DNA from 4 places in the Streptomyces sp. NPDC006368 genome. Region 2 is predicted to be linked to each of the others. Evidence: riboswitches for the same ligand, from Rfam matches in the RefSeq annotation. Region 2 holds a riboswitch; each other region holds the start of a gene.
What was found. A riboswitch is a leader RNA that binds a small molecule or an ion and turns the genes downstream of it on or off. The one in region 2 is predicted to bind thiamine pyrophosphate.

Region 1: another riboswitch for thiamine pyrophosphate. It lies ahead of thiO (glycine oxidase ThiO); the one in region 2 lies ahead of thiC (phosphomethylpyrimidine synthase ThiC).
Region 3: another riboswitch for thiamine pyrophosphate. It lies ahead of ABZZ38_RS21760 (thiamine ABC transporter substrate-binding protein); the one in region 2 lies ahead of thiC (phosphomethylpyrimidine synthase ThiC).
Region 4: another riboswitch for thiamine pyrophosphate. It lies ahead of ABZZ38_RS09275 (oxygenase MpaB family protein); the one in region 2 lies ahead of thiC (phosphomethylpyrimidine synthase ThiC).

Annotation. Positions count from the first base shown of each region.
Region 1 covers NZ_JBEXQK010000007.1:181,950-185,833, reverse strand. The annotation lists gene ABZZ38_RS08945 (Rv2175c family DNA-binding protein) at 1-237, opposite strand, end outside; gene ABZZ38_RS08940 (FAD-dependent oxidoreductase) at 278-1,444, opposite strand; gene ABZZ38_RS08935 (hypothetical protein) at 1,622-1,981, opposite strand; TPP riboswitch at 2,033-2,146, shown strand; gene thiO (glycine oxidase ThiO) at 2,144-3,310, shown strand; gene thiS (sulfur carrier protein ThiS) at 3,307-3,507, shown strand; gene ABZZ38_RS08920 (thiazole synthase) at 3,511-3,884, shown strand, end outside.
Region 2 covers NZ_JBEXQK010000015.1:98,738-102,621, forward strand. The annotation lists gene thiC (phosphomethylpyrimidine synthase ThiC) at 1-1,702, opposite strand, end outside; TPP riboswitch at 1,696-1,830, opposite strand; gene ABZZ38_RS14520 (YibE/F family protein) at 1,902-3,236, shown strand; gene ABZZ38_RS14525 (SsgA family sporulation/cell division regulator) at 3,301-3,735, opposite strand.
Region 3 covers NZ_JBEXQK010000031.1:59,530-63,413, reverse strand. The annotation lists gene ABZZ38_RS21765 (iron ABC transporter permease) at 1-672, opposite strand, end outside; gene ABZZ38_RS21760 (thiamine ABC transporter substrate-binding protein) at 708-1,802, opposite strand; TPP riboswitch at 1,879-2,004, opposite strand; gene rlmN (23S rRNA (adenine(2503)-C(2))-methyltransferase RlmN) at 2,034-3,146, opposite strand; gene ABZZ38_RS21750 (phosphatidate cytidylyltransferase) at 3,408-3,884, opposite strand, start outside.
Region 4 covers NZ_JBEXQK010000008.1:60,222-64,105, forward strand. The annotation lists gene ABZZ38_RS09275 (oxygenase MpaB family protein) at 733-1,614, opposite strand; TPP riboswitch at 1,762-1,895, opposite strand; gene ABZZ38_RS09280 (RecQ family ATP-dependent DNA helicase) at 2,019-3,698, opposite strand; gene ABZZ38_RS09285 (MFS transporter) at 3,809-3,884, opposite strand, start outside.

The DNA.
Region 1 (3,884 bases), on a different contig from region 2:
GCCGTCGTCCTTCAGCAGCGTCAGGGTCCCCGCGAGACCCTTGACGACCTTGCCGTCCTTGATGAAGGCGGCGGGCACCTGCAGCGTCCGGTTCTCACCGCGCCGCACGGCGATCAGCTGGCCCTCCTTGACCAGCTGGCGCACACGCGTCACCTCGACATTCAGCATTTCCGCGATGTCGGGCAGGTGGAGCCAGGCAGGGACGAGAGCATCGATCTTTGCGTCAATCTCGGTCACGGGACAAGCGTGCCATCCCGGACTGACACTCGGTACCCGGCTACGCCCGTGCTGCGGCCTTCAGGGGGACGGAGGGGTCCGCGACGCGCGCCGGGTCGAGCGGCTCGCCCGATTCGATCAGCTTGCGCCCCTGCGCCAGATCACGCGGCCGGCCGACCGCCAGCAGCGCCACCAGGGCACCGTCACGCAGCCACACCACCGACCAGGAGGCGCCGGCCGGGTCGCCCCGCCACACCATCGCGTCGGCCGACGCGTGATGGCCGGCGTACTGCACGAAGCGGCCGAACTGCTCGGACCAGAAGTACGGCACCGGGTCGTACGCGCGCGGCACCTCGCCCACGATGGCGGCGGCGACCGTGCGCGGCCCCTGGAGGGCGTTGTCCCAGTGGTGCACCAGCAGCCGCTCGCCGTAGCGGGCGGAGGGGAAGGAGGCGCAGTCCCCGACGGCGTACACATCGGGCACCGACGTGCGCAGATGGTCGTCGGCGACGATCGCGCCGGCCTCGTCGAGCGTGACGCCCGAACCGGCGAGCCAGTCGGTGGCGGGGCGGGCGCCGATGCCGACGACCACGGCCCCGGCCGGCAGCAGCCTGCCGTCCTCCAGGGCCACCTCGCCGGGCTCGACACGGGCCACGCGTGCGTGCGTGAGGAGCTGGGCGCCGTTCTCCTCGTACCAGGCGGCCATCGGGGCGGCGGCCTCGGCGGGCAGCGCGCCCGCGAGCGGCCGGTCGGCGGCCTCGACGACGGTCACCGCGCACCCCGCCTCGCGCGCGGCCGTCGTGAACTCGGCGCCGATCCAGCCGGCGCCGACGACCACGATGTCGTGCTTGTCGACCAGGACGGGGCGCAGCCGTTCGGCGTCGTCCAGGGTGCGCAGCAGGTGGACGCCGGGGACGCCCTCGCAGCCGGGCAGCGCGAGGGGCACGGCGCCCGTCGCCACGACCAGGACGTCGTAGGGCACGGGGCCGGCCTCGGTGTCGATCTCGTGCGCGTCGGGGCGCAGTCCGGTGACCTCCAGGCCGAGGCGCAGTTCGATGCCGAGGGCCTCGAAGTCCACCTCGAAGGCCGAGCCCTCCGCCGTGCCCAGCAGCACCGCCTTGGACAGCGGTGGCCGGTCGTACGGCTGGTGCGGCTCGGCGCCGATCAGCAGCAGCGGGCCGGCGAAGCCCTGCTCGCGCAGCGCGACGGCGGTCTGCACGCCGGCCATCCCCGCGCCGACGACGACGACACGCCGCCCGGCCGCCGACCCGTCCGCCGCCGACCCGTCCGCCGCCCCGCCCGCGACGGGGCCTCCCGTCGCGGGACCTCCCGCCGCGGGTGCCTCGCCCGGCAGTCCCTCGTCACGCGGCCGGTCTGCATTCATACGCTCGCTCACCCGATCACCTTACGTAGCTGACGTGACGTCAGGAAGTAGCTGCTCGACGACGCTCGTGCCGCTCCCCTCCTGCGACTCCCATTCCCAGGCCTCCTCCAGCCGAACGCGGCCGTCCGGAAGGTCCACCACCGTGGAGACGCAGTGCCCGGACGCCGTCCCTCCGTCGCGCTCGAGCTGCACGTACCGGAAGTCGAGCCGGTCCCCCGCGCGCGTGCCGGCGAGCTGTCCGCGTACGACGTCGCCGCCCGCGTACTCCGCCCGGATCCGGCCGTCCTGCTCGTGGTAGGCGAAGCGGGTCCGCGTACCGACCTGTCCCGGCGATCGGTCGGCGACGGGAGCGAGGACGAGGCCGCCGAGCGAGCGGGCCACTGCGAGGGCTCCCCTACTGAGAGTTGAGGGGTGGGGTTAGTCTGGCCACCGTAGAGCACTCGCGGGAGCCCGGACGCACTGGGCTGAGAGGGAGGCTGGGACGGCCTCCGACCGTACGAACCTGATCCGGGTCATGCCGGCGAAGGGAGGGGCTGGACGCCCATGCATCCACGTACGAGACCGGATGTCCTCGTCATCGGGGGCGGAATCATCGGCCTGGTCACGGCCTGGCGGGCGGCGCAGCGGGGGTTGCGCACCGCCGTCGTCGATCCCGAGCCGGGCGGCGGGGCCGCCCGGGTGGCGGCGGGCATGCTCGCCGCGGTCACCGAGCTCCACTACGGCGAGGAGACCCTCCTCGGCCTCAACCTGGCGTCGGCGCGCCGCTACCCCGGCTTCGTCGCCGAGCTCCAGGACGCGGCGGGCGGGGCGGACGTCGGCTACCGCGCGTGCGGCACGCTCGCCGTCGCCCTGGACGCCGACGACCGCGCGCACCTGCGGGAGCTGCACGCGCTGCAGAGCCGCTCGGGCCTGGAGTCCGAGTGGCTGAGCGGGCGCGAATGCCGGCGTCTGGAGCCCATGCTCGCGCCGGGCGTGCGCGGCGGGCTGCGGGTGGACGGCGACCACCAGGTCGATCCGCGGCGGCTCGCGGCGGCGCTGGTCGCCGCGTGCGAGCGGGCCGGGGTGGACTTCCACCGCACCTGGGCGGACCGGCTGCTGGTGGTACGGCACCGGGCGGCGGGCGCCGGCCTCCGCGACGGGGGGGAGCTGGCCGCCGGACAGGTGGTGCTGGCGGCGGGGAGCCTGAGCGGCAGGCTCGACGGCGTACCGGACGACGTGCTGCCGCCGGTGCGGCCGGTCAAGGGGCAGGTGCTGCGGCTGACGGTGCCTCCCGCGTACGCGCCGTTCCTGTCGCGGACGGTCCGCGCGGTGGTGCGCGGCAGCCACGTCTATCTGGTGCCGCGCGCGAACGGCGAGCTCGTCCTCGGCGCGACCAGCGAGGAGCTCGGCTGGGACACGACGGTCACGGCCGGCGGGGTGTACGAGCTGCTGCGCGACGCCCATGAGCTGGTGCCGGGCATCACCGAGCTGCCGCTGACCGAGACCCGCGCGGGGCTGCGGCCCGGCTCCCCCGACAACGCGCCGCTGCTCGGCCCGACCGCGCTGCCCGGGCTGCACCTGGCGACCGGGCACTACCGCAACGGGGTGCTGCTGACGCCCGTCACGGGTGACGTGATGGCCGAGGTGCTGACCACCGGGGAGCTCCCTCAGGAGGCCCGCGCCTTCGCCCCCGCCCGTTTCCCGTCCCTCTCCCCGGTAGGAGTGTCATGAACGTCTCCGTGAACGGCGAGGCCCGGCGGCTCGCTGGCCCCACCACGCTCGACGCCCTGGTCGCCACCCTCACCACCGCGCCGTCCGGTGTCGCCGCCGCCGTCAACGAGACGGTCGTGCCGCGCGGCCAGTGGGCCGGGACCCTGCTCGACGAGGGCGACCGGGTCGAGGTCCTCACCGCGGTCCAGGGGGGCTGAACCATGGCCGACGACCGTCTGACCATCGCCGGGACCACCTTCGACTCCCGGCTGATCATGGGTACGGGCGGGGCGCCCAGCCTCGACGTCCTGGAGCGCTCCCTCGCGGCCAGCGGCACCGAACTGACGACCGTGGCGATGCGCCGCCTCGACCCGACCGTCCAGGGTTCGGTCCTGTCCGTCCTCGACAAGCTGGGCATCCGTGTCCTGCCGAACACGGCCGGCTGCTTCACCGCGGGCGAGGCCGTGCTGACGGCCCGGCTCGCGCGGGAGGCGCTCGGAACGGACTGGATCAAGCTGGAGGTCGTCGCCGACGAGCGGACGCTGCTGCCCGACCCCATCGAACTGCTCGACGCGGCGGAGACCCTCGTCGACGA
Region 2 (3,884 bases):
CCGCCGGCTGGTCGCCGCCGAACTGCTCCGTGATGCTCCTGCTGATCTTCATCGAGCAGAACTTCGGACCGCACATGGAGCAGAAGTGCGCGGTCTTGGCCGGTTCGGCAGGCAGCGTCTCATCGTGGTACTCCCGGGCGGTGTCCGGGTCGAGGGCCAGGTTGAACTGGTCCTCCCACCGGAATTCGAACCGGGCGTCCGACAGCGCGTCGTCCCACTCCTGTGCCCCGGGGTGCCCCTTGGCCAGGTCGGCCGCGTGCGCGGCGATCTTGTAGGTGATGACGCCGGTCTTCACATCGTCCTTGTTGGGCAGGCCGAGGTGTTCCTTGGGCGTGACGTAACAGAGCATGGCGGTGCCCCACCACGCGATCATCGCGGCGCCGATACCGGAGGTGATGTGGTCATAGGCCGGGGCCACATCCGTGGTCAGCGGGCCGAGCGTGTAGAACGGCGCCTCCTCGCAGATCTCCTGCTGCAGGTCGATGTTCTCCTTGATCTTGTGCATCGGGACGTGGCCCGGGCCTTCGATCATCGTCTGGACGTTGTGCCGCTTGGCGATCCGGTTCAGCTCACCGAGCGTGCGCAGCTCCGCGAACTGCGCCTCGTCGTTGGCGTCCGCGATGGAGCCGGGGCGCAGACCGTCACCCAGGGAGTACGTCACGTCGTACGCGGCGAGGATCTCGCAGAGCTCCTCGAAGTTCTCGTACAGGAACGACTCCTTGTGGTGCGCCAGGCACCACGCGGCCATGATCGAGCCGCCGCGCGAGACGATGCCGGTCTTGCGACGCGCGGTCAGCGGCACGTACCGCAGCAGCACGCCCGCGTGGACCGTCATGTAGTCGACGCCCTGCTCGGCCTGTTCGATGACCGTGTCCTTGTAGATCTCCCAGGTCAGCTCCTCGGCCTTGCCGTCGACCTTCTCCAGCGCCTGGTAGAGCGGCACGGTGCCGATCGGCACGGGAGAGTTGCGCAGCACCCACTCACGGGTGGTGTGGATGTTGCGGCCGGTGGAAAGGTCCATGACCGTGTCGGCGCCCCAGCGGGTCGCCCACGTCATCTTCTCCACCTCCTCCTCGATGGAGGAGGTGACGGCGGAGTTGCCGATGTTGGCGTTGACCTTCACCAGGAACCGCTTGCCGATGATCATCGGCTCGATCTCCGGGTGGTTCACATTGGCCGGGAGTACGGCGCGGCCGGCCGCGATCTCCTCGCGCACCACCTCGGGGGAGACGTTCTCGCGGAGCGCGACGTACTCCATCTCCGGGGTGATCTCGCCGCGGCGCGCGTACGCGAGCTGCGTCACCGCCTGGCCGTCGCGGCCACGGCGCGGCTGGCGCGGCCGGCCGGGGAAGACGGCGTCGAGGTTCCGCAGGCCCCCGCGCGGCGAGGTGTGCTTGACCCCGTCATCCTCGGGGCGAACCGGACGGCCGGCGTACTCCTCGGTGTCACCCCGCCCGATGATCCAGTTCTCGCGCAGCGGCGGCAGGCCGCGGCGTACGTCCGTCTCGACATGCGGATCGGTGTACGGCCCTGACGTGTCGTACAGCGTCACGTCCTTGCCGTTGGTGAGGTGCACCTTGCGGACCGGCACACGGAGGTCGGGGCGTGAGCCCTCGATGTACCCCTTGTGCCATCCGATGGACTTCCCGGCCTCGTCGTCGTTCTGGTTCGAGGCAGGCGTGCGTGCGTCCTGAACGGTCATCGTGACCTACTCCCTACGCCGGCATTACCCGGTAACAGGTTCGGCGGTCGACGCAGCCGTTTCCGTACGTCTCGTACGGAGGTCAGCGCCCTCTCAGCCCGGTGCTCCGAGCTCCCGCGTGTACAAAGGTGCCACCACGCTAGCGTCCTTGCGGCCACGCTGAACAGAGGGCCCCCACCGTTCTTGCGATGATCGGTCCGTGACTTCCCCACATGAGACCCCCGAGCCCAGCGGACAGGCACACGGACAGACGCACGGTCACGCGCACAGCCACGGCCCTGCCGCGCCCGTCTCCCAGCACCTGCGCAAGGTCATCGCCGCCGTGCTGATCCCCTTCGCCACGGCGGTGGTGGTCGGTCTCGCCGTGCTCTGGCCGGGCGGCGCACCGGAGCACGAGCGCACCGGTGTCGGCTTCGACCGGCAGACCGAGCAGGGCGAGGTCGTCCGCGTCGAGAAGGTGGACTGCAAGGACGTCAACGCCGCGCAGGTCCCGCCGACCGGCGACACGACGACACCCGAGGGGCGCGAGGCGGTCAACGCGCAGCAGGGCCAGTGCGAGAAGGCGACGGTCGAGGTCACCACGGGCCAGGACAAGGGCCGCAGGTTCACCGAGATCGTGCAGCCCGACGCGCCCCGTCAACTGGACGAGGGGCAGGGCGTGGTGGTGGCGTATGCCCCTGACGCACCGCGTGACCTGCAATACTCCGTCACCGATGTGATCCGCAAGGTGCCGATGGCGCTGCTCGCCGCGATCTTCGCGCTGGCGGTGGTGGCCGTCGGCCGGATGCGCGGGGTGATGGCGCTCGTCGCGCTCGCGGTGAGTTTCGCCGTACTGACCCTCTTCATCCTGCCGGCCATCCTGCAGGGATCGAATCCGCTGGTCGTGGCGGTGGTGGGGTCGAGCGCCATCATGCTGATCGCGCTCTACAGCTGCCACGGGCTGACCGCCCGCACCTCGGTGGCGGTGCTGGGCACGCTGATCTCGCTGCTGCTGATCGGGCTGCTGGGCTCACTCTTCATCGGCTGGGCGTCACTCTCCGGCAACACCGACGACAACACGGGCCTCATCCACGGTCTTTACCCGAACATCGACATGTCCGGTCTGCTCCTCGCCGGTGTCATCATCGGCTCGCTCGGCGTGCTGGACGATGTGACGGTCACCCAGACCTCGGCCGTATGGGAGCTCCACCAGGCGGACCCGAAGATGGGCCCCCGAGCGCTGTACCGGGCCGGTATCCGCATCGGCCGCGACCACATCGCCTCGGTGGTCAACACGCTGGTGCTGGCGTACGCGGGTGCGGCGCTTCCGCTGCTGCTGCTCTTCTCGATCGCGCAGAGCAGCGTGGGGACGGTGGCCAACAGCGAGCTCGTGGCGGAGGAGATCGTCCGCACGCTGGTCGGTTCGATCGGGCTCGTCGCCTCGGTGCCGGTCACGACCGCGCTGGCCGCCCTCGTGGTCTCCGCCGACCGGCCGGGCCCCGCCGCCGCGGGCCCGGCGGTACGCGGCGGGCGGGGAAGGCGGCGCCGGAAGTAAGGGCCCGTCCCCGCCCCCCGCGCGCGGCCGGGACCCGGCGGCGGATCCGTGGGATGCCGGTCGTTCAGCCGGCGTTCTCCTCGGCGAGGATCCGGCCGAGCGCCTCCTCCAAGTGGTGCTCGAAGTCACCGAGCGAGCACTCCTGCCCCAGCGGCACCAGCTTGTCGGTCCGGTCGAGGAACGCCACCAGAGGCGGCGCGCTCGCCCGGAACTGCGCCCGGTCGCTGCCGACCTGGAGGCGGATGCTGACGTCCGACAGGTCCTCGGGGCCGGTCGGCGCGATGTGCACATCACCGTCGCCGCTGGGCGCGTTGATCCCGTCGAGCAGCAACTCCCGCCCGAACGCCCACGTCACAGGCGCGTCCCCGGGCAGATGGAAGGTCATCCGGACCGCGTACGGGTCCTTCGTCTCGTACCCGAGCTCGACCGGGATTCTGAAGGAGAGCTCCTCCGAAACGACGAAACTCATCAGGACCTCGGCCTGCACCGACTCGCGCATCATGTACCCCGCAGTGGATGAAGCAGTTTATGAACAAGAGCCTGAACAACAGCTGATGAAGGACGGGCCCGAAACGGCCGGTTATTGATCCTTACTCGCCCCTCTTGAGTCATCGTCATCGTGGTCGAGGTACTGGAGGATCACAAGGA
Region 3 (3,884 bases), on a different contig from region 2:
GTCGAGCAGCTGCGCGGTCTGCCGGTAGATCTCCGCCTCCAGCGTGGCGTACGCGGGCCCGCCGAGGATCTGGACGATGCCGAAGGAGGTGTACGTGAAGAGGAAGACCATCAGCGCGGCGGCGGCCACGGCGGGGGCGAGCGCGGGCAGCGTGACGCGCCGCCACGCCCCGAGCCGGGAGGCGCCCAGCACCCGCGCCGCCTCCTCCTGCCGCGGGTCGAGCTGCGCCCACAGGCCGCCGACCGTGCGGACGACGACGGCGTAGTTGAAGAAGACGTGGGCCAGGAGGATCGCCCACACGGTGGTGTCCAGCCGTACGCCCCACAGCTCGTCGAGCAGCCCGCCGCGCCCGACGAGCGCGAGGAAGGCGGTTCCGACGACGACGGTCGGCAGCACGAACGGCACGGTGACGACGGCCCGCAGCACCTGCTTGCCGGGGAAGTCGAGGCGGGCGAGGACGTACGCGCCGGGCAGCGCGACCAGCAGGGTCAGCGCCGTCGAGGCGCACGCCTGCCAGGTGGTGAACCACAGCACGTCCAGGATGTCCGGGCGGCTCAGCACCTCGCCGAGCCGCCCGAACCGCCAAACGCCGTCCGTCCTCAGGCCGCGCCCGACGATCGCGGCGACGGGGTAGGCGAAGAAGACGGCGAAGAACACCACGGGCAGGGCCATGAGCCCCGCCCGCAGCGCCCCGCCCTTGACGTCCTTTACTTCAGGACGAGCGAGGACCACGACTGGATCCACTGGTCACGGTTCTCGGCGATCTTCTCGGGGGCCACGGTGTGCGGCTTGTCGACCGTCGCGCCGTGCCGGGTGAACAGCTCCGGCAGCGTCGCGTTCTTGATCACCGGGTTCACGAACATCTGCAGCGGCATGTCCTCCTGGAACTTCTCGCTGATCAGGAAGTCGATGAGGGCCTTGCCGCCGTCGGGGTTCTTCGCGCCGGTGAGCAGGCCGGCGAACTCGGTCTGCCGGAAGCAGGTGCCGGTGGAGACCCCGGTCGGCGCCTCGGCCGGCCGCGGGTCGGCGTACAGCACCTCGACGGGCGGGCTGGAGGCGTAGGAGACGACGAGCGGCCGGTCGCCCTTGGCCTTCTTGCCGCCGGCGGAGCCGGAGAACTCCTGGTTGTAGGCGAGCTCCCAGCTGTCGACGACCTTGACGCCGTTGGCCTTCAGCTTCTTCCAGTAGTCCTGCCAGCCCCCGTCGCCGTACTGGGCCGCCGTACCGAGCAGGAAGCCGAGGCCGGGCGAGGACCGCTCCGGGTTCTCGACGACGAGAAGGTCCTTGTAGGCGGGCTCGGCGAGGTCGTCGAAGGTCTGCGGCGGCGCGAGCTTCTTGTCGGCGAAGTACTTCTTGTCGTAGTTGACGCAGATGTCGCCGCTGTCCACGGGGGTGACGCGGTGCTTGTCCTTGTCGAGCTGCACGGCGTCCTGGACCTGGTCCAGGCCCTTCGCCTCGTACGGTTCGAAGAGCCCGTTGTCGAGCGCGCGGGAGAGCAGGGTGTTGTCGACGCCGAAGAAGACGTCGCCCTGCGGGGCGCCCTTGGTGAGGACGGCCTTGTTGACGGCCTCGCCGGCGTCGCCGCTCTTGAGGACCTTGACGGTGTAGCCGGTCTGCTTGGTGAACTCCTTCAGGACGGCCGGGGAGGCGTTGAAGGAGTCGTGGCTGACGAGGGTCACGGTCTTCGACTTCGTACCGCCGTCGCCGGACGCCTTGTCCGAGTCGCCGCCGCAGCCGGTGAGCGTGGTGACGCCCAGCGCGGCGGCCAGCGTGCCGACCGCGATCTTCTTGGTGGTGCTCACTGAGATTCCTCCTGGGTATGACCAGGAAGAGACGCGGCCCTGCCCACCCGTCGGGCGGGTGGGCAGGGCGCAACAGCTCGAGTAACGACCGAACTTCCTACCCAGAATGACCTGGGCGAGGTTCAGAGGGTCTGCAGCCGCCGTGCTTGTTCCCAAGCGTGTGCCGCACTCTCAGCGCTGTGGCGCTCCCCTGTCGGAATATGCAGATGTGTTCGAGCCCAGACTACAAGGTCAGCGCTCTGCCGCCGCGAGCTGTCCACAGGCGCCGTCGATCTCCTGACCGCGCGTGTCGCGGACGGTGACGGGCACGCCGTGGGCGGCGATGGCCTCGACGAACGCCTTCTCGTCCTCGGGGCGCGACGCGGTCCACTTCGACCCGGGGGTCGGGTTGAGCGGGATCAGGTTGACGTGTACCCGCTTGCCCTTGAGGAGGCGGCCGAGCAGGTCACCGCGCCAGGCCTGGTCGTTGATGTCGCGGATGAGCGCGTACTCGATGGAGACGCGGCGGCCGGACTTCTCGGCGTACTCCCAGGCGGCGTCCAGTACCTCGCGGACCTTCCAGCGCGTGTTGACGGGGACGAGGGTGTCGCGCAGCTCGTCGTCGGGGGCGTGCAGCGAGACGGCGAGGCGGCACTTGAAGCCCTCGTCGGCGAAGCGCAGCATGGCCGGGACGAGGCCGACGGTGGAGACGGTGATGCCGCGCTGCGAGAGACCGAGCCCGTCGGGCTCGGGGTCGGTGAGGCGGCGAATGGCGCCGACGACCCGCTTGTAGTTCGCGAGCGGCTCGCCCATGCCCATGAAGACGATGTTGGAGAGGCGGGCCGGGCCCCCGGGGACCTCGCCGTCGCGCAGGGCCCGCATGCCGTCGACGATCTGGTGCACGATCTCGGCGGTCGACAGGTTCCGGTCGAGCCCGGCCTGGCCGGTGGCGCAGAAGGGGCAGTTCATACCGCAGCCGGCCTGCGACGAGATGCACATCGTCACGCGGTCCGGGTAGCGCATGAGGACCGACTCGACGAGCGTGCCGTCGTGCAGCCGCCACAGGGTCTTGCGGGTGGTGTCGTCGTCGCACGAGATGTGCCGTACGACCCTCATCAGGTCGGGCAGCAGCTCGGCGGCGAGCTTCTCGCGCGACGCGGCGGGGATGTCGGTCCACTGGGCCGGGTCGTGGGCGTACCGAGCGAAGTAGTGCTGGGACAGCTGCTTGGCGCGGAACGGCTTCTCGCCGATGGCGGCGACGGCTTCCTTGCGCTCGGCGGGCGTCAGATCGGCGAGGTGACGCGGGGGCTTCGTGGCTCCGCGAGGCGCGACGAATGTCAGTTCTCCCGGGACGGGGCGTGCCATGACCTGGTACTCCTCAGTAAAGACGAGGCCGCGGTCCTGAGCCGGGAGACCTCACCGGATGATCCCCGCGGTGCGCGGGGCCGAAAGGGCCCGCCGCCTCGACGCGACGAGCCCTTCCAGGGTAACCGGATCCCGATTCAGCCTGTTCCGACGAAGACCACCAGCGACAACCACACCACCGGCGCCGTCGGCGACAGCGAGTCGAGCCGGTCCATACCGAGCCGATCCGCGGCTACCGCCGCCTGGCACCGTGGCCCTCCGTCACCCCGCTCCGACAAAGACCACCAGCAACAACCACACCACCGGCGCCGTCGGCAACAGCGAGTCGAGCCGGTCCATGATGCCACCGTGGCCCGGGAGCAGCGTGCCCATGTCCTTGATGCCGAGGTCGCGCTTGATCATGGATTCGCCGAGGTCGCCGAGCGTGGCGCTCGCCGCGACCGCGAGGCCGAGCAGCAGGCCCTGCCACCAGGTGCCGCCGTCGATCGCGAACTCCATGCACAGCGCGCCCGCCGCCATCGCGAAGGTCACCGCGCCCAGGAGCCCCTCGCGGGTCTTGCCGGGGCTGATGCGCGGCGCCAGCTTGTGCGTGCCGAAGCGCCAGCCGACCGCGTACGCGCCGGTGTCGCTGACCACCGTCAGGAGGAGGAAGGTGAGCACCCGCCACGGGCCGTCGTCCGCGGTGAGCATCAGCGCCACGAACGTCGCCAGGAACGGTACGTAGAACGCGGCGAAAAG
Region 4 (3,884 bases), on a different contig from region 2:
GCGCGGTCACCGACGGGTCGGTCACGCCCCGTGAGGCTTTGCACAGGTCCGCCATGCCGTACGTCGGCCGAGGCCGCGCCGCCGGTGGGCCGGGGCGCGGCCGAACGGGCCGCTTCGAACCCGTCCGTCCCTCGGCGGCCGGGCGCCGCACGGCCTGCCCGCGCGGTGGCTCCACGGTGACCCGCCTGTCCGCCGTGGGGCGTTCGCCGCGTGCCGCGCCGCCGCGACGCACCGGGTCGGTACGGGGCGTGGGGAGCGGACCGGTGGTCGCCAGCTCTTCCCGCGCCGGGGGTTCGGCCGGTGGCCTGCGCACCACGGGGGCCGGAGCCGGATCGCCCGCCGGCGCCGGCCGGTTGGGCCCGGGGGTGGCGGCGGGGGGCACGGACACGCAGCCCGCCGTTCCGAGGAGGAGGGCGAGAGCGAGAGGCAGGAGGAGCGAGCGCATCCGCTCAGCTTCGCGCACGGAGCCGGAGTCCGCCGGGGGCTACCGGCCGGGACCACCGGCACGAGTGACCCGGCTTACGATCATGAGCATGGGGAGAGCGGGGAACACGGATCCGGGCGGGCAGCGACCGTGCATGTGGTGCGGTCGCCCCTTCCTGCCGCGGGGCAGGCGCGGCCTTCGGCTGTACTGCAGCCGCTCGCACAAGTGGCGGCGCCGTCTGTCGGACCTTCTGGAGGTGGTGGGCGGCTCGGTGTGACGCGCCGGGCTCCGCGCGCCTCATCGCCCGGTCAGCCGGGGGCGGCGGGCGGGGGAGGGGTCATGGCCCACCGGATGGCCCTGGTCACGGCGTGGCCGCCCAGCCGCACACAGGTCTTCTCCACGACCGGCACGTGCGGCAGCCCGAGCGGCTCGCGCGCCCACAGCGGGAGCGTGGACACCGCGCTCGCGGCGAGGACGGTGTACGGGGCGCGGGCGATCGGCGGCAGGGGCGGGCGGAGCAGGATGAAACGCGCGGCCTCGCGGGCCTCCGGGGTGGCCCGCAGCTCCGGCCGGTAGGAGGCCAGCCGGTCGGCGAGGTCCGTCCGGTCGCGCGGCGGGTCGAGGACGCCGAGCGCGGACGCCACGCGCGCCATGTCGGCGACGTAGGCGTCGCAGCCGTCGGCGTCGAGAGGGTGCGCGCCGTAGCGTTGATGGGCGCACAGGAAGCTGTCGACCTCCGCGGCGTGCACCCAGCCGAGCAGGTGGGGGTCGGCGGCATGGTAGGGCTCGCCCGTGTCGAGGACACCTTTCACCGTGTCGTGCACGGCCCGGACGCGGTCGACCGCGCGCTGTGCGTCGTCCGCGGCGCCGTAGGTCGTCATGGCGAGGAAGGTGCTGGTGCGCTGGAGGCGCCCCCAGGGGTCGCCACGGTAGCCGGAGTGGGCCGCCACGGCCGCCATGGCCAGCGGGTGCAGGGACTGGAGCAGTAGGGCGCGCACACCGCCGATGAACATCGCGGCGTCGCCGTGGACCGTACGGATCGGTCGGTCCGGTGCGAACCAGCGGGGCCCCGGGGTGCCGTGGATACGGGCGCGGTTGACCGGCCCGGCGGGACCCGCGACATGGGTGAACAGGGTGCTGCCGAGTCGCTCCCGCAGCTCGGCGAGGCCGGGCGCGGACACCACGTTCATGCTTCAAGTATCCGCCCGGGGACCGGCCCGGCCGCAAGGTCCGGGAGGCGGCGGCGGGCGGCCTCGTCCGGCGTGCCGACCGGCCTCGCACATGCGAAAGCCCCGGGGCGCGGGCCCGGGGCTCGTGGTGCACGCGTGTCGTACGGGCGACCTACGAGACGGGCTCCCTTCGCCGGCATGGTCCGGATCAGGTGATGGGGGTCGCCTTCCGGTCCGTGGACCTTCCAGCCTCTCAGCCCGACCGCCGACGTCGGCCCCAGCGGGCATCTCCGCCAGAGTCGGCTACTTCGGTGGGACTCCCTCGCTCGCCCCGCAGGTCTGATATCAGCATAGTCCTCCACAGACCGGATGAAAGGGCTTATACCATGATTTTTTTCATGGATATGGATGGTGAGGGGCGTGGCTCAGCCGGAGGGATCCGTGAGCACGGTGAGCAGTGCCTGGTCGGTGATCGCCGCCAGGGACAGCGTCCGGTACCCCATGGAGTCGAACAGGACGGTGATCCGGTCACCCTCCTGGCTCATGACCATGCCGTCATCCCACTCGCGGTGCCGCACCCGGGTCCCCGGCGGATACGAACCGGCCGCGGGATGTGTCCGTTCGGCGTCACCGTGGACCGGGAGCCCCTCGGCGGCCGAGCCGTCGCGGGAGTCGGACAGGCAGACATCGCAGTGGCCGCACGGGGGTTCGTACGCCTCGCCGAAGTAACCGAGCAGGAAGCGACGCCGGCAGCCCGTCGTCTCCGCGTACGCCCGCACCATCTCCAGCCTCGACCGCTCCAGCCTTCCGCGGGCCTCCGCCGCCTCCGCCGCCCGCGCGGTGGCGTCATCGGCCGTCATGCCCGGGAGGGCGCGCACCTCGCCGGCGTCGTCGGTGCGGGCTGCCCCCGCCTGCTCCAGCAGGTTCGCGGCGGCCGTCACCCGGCGGCGTGACAGGTTCGTCTCCGCGCCGAGCTCGTCCAGCGGCACCGGGCCGTCCTGGTCGTGGAGCCGCTCGGCGACCTCGCCGACCGTCTCCTCGTCGGGCGTACGGGCGGCGAAGAGGCGTTGCAGACCGGTGTCCTGCGGCCGGTAGTGCAGCACCGCGACCGCGGGCCCACCGTCCCGGCCCGCCCGGCCGATCTCCTGGTAGTACGCGTCGAGCGAACCCGTCACGGAGGCATGGAGCACGAACCGCACGTCCTCCTTGTCGATGCCCATGCCGAACGCCGACGTGGCCACGACCACGTCCGCCTCGCCGGTCAGGAAGGCGTCGTGGACCCGGGAGCGCTCGTCGCCCGACAGACCGGCGTGGTAGGCGGCGGCGGACAGGCCCAGCGCGGCGAGTTCGGCCGCGTACTCCTCGGCGTCCCGGCGCGTCGCCGTGTACACGATGCCCGGCTTGGGCTCCGCCGCCGCGCGCTCCACCACCGCACGGCGCTTGTCCCGGTCCTCCAGGAACCGCCGCACCTCCAGCGTGATGTTCGGCCGGTCGAAACCGGCCACGACCGACACGGCGTCCTCCCTCATCCCCAGCCGCCGCACGATCTCCTCACGCACCGGGGGAGCGGCGGTGGCCGTCAGCGCGAGCAGCGTGGGCCGGCCCAGCCGCTCGACGACCGGGGCGAGACGCAGGTAGTCGGGGCGGAAGTCGTGGCCCCAGGCGGCCACGCACTGGGCCTCGTCCACCACGAACAGGGAGGGCGCGGCCTCCGCCAGGCGCTCGACCACCTCGTCCTTCGCGAGCTGCTCCGGCGAGAGGAACAGGTACTCGGCGTCCCCGCGCCGCACCGCCTCCCACGCCGCCTCGGTCTCCCCGGCGCCCTGCGCGGAATTGACCGCCACGGCCTCCGGAACCCGGTGCCGGAGCAGCCCCGCGATCTGGTCGCGCTGGAGGGCGATGAGGGGGGAGACCACGACGGTGGGACCGGGCAGCCGGAGCCCGGCCACCTGGTACACCGCCGACTTCCCGGCGCCGGTCGGCATCACCACGAGGGTGTCGCGGCCGTCCAGCACCGCCCGCATCGCCGTCAGCTGTCCAGGCCGCAGGGTCTCCCACCCGAACACGTCGGTGGCGGTCCGCTCCAGGGGGCTCGCATCGCTCATGACGGCCGACTACCCCGCAACACCCCGCCGACGACTCCTCCGGGGCACGCGGCGGGGCCGAGCCGCGCACCGGCGGCCCGGCCCCCGGCGCTTCCGGCGCCGGGCCTCCGTCAGACCCCGGTGAGTCCGACGGGCGCGCTCGCCGTACGCCGTACGCCGACCGCCGCCAGGAGGGCGCCCAGTACG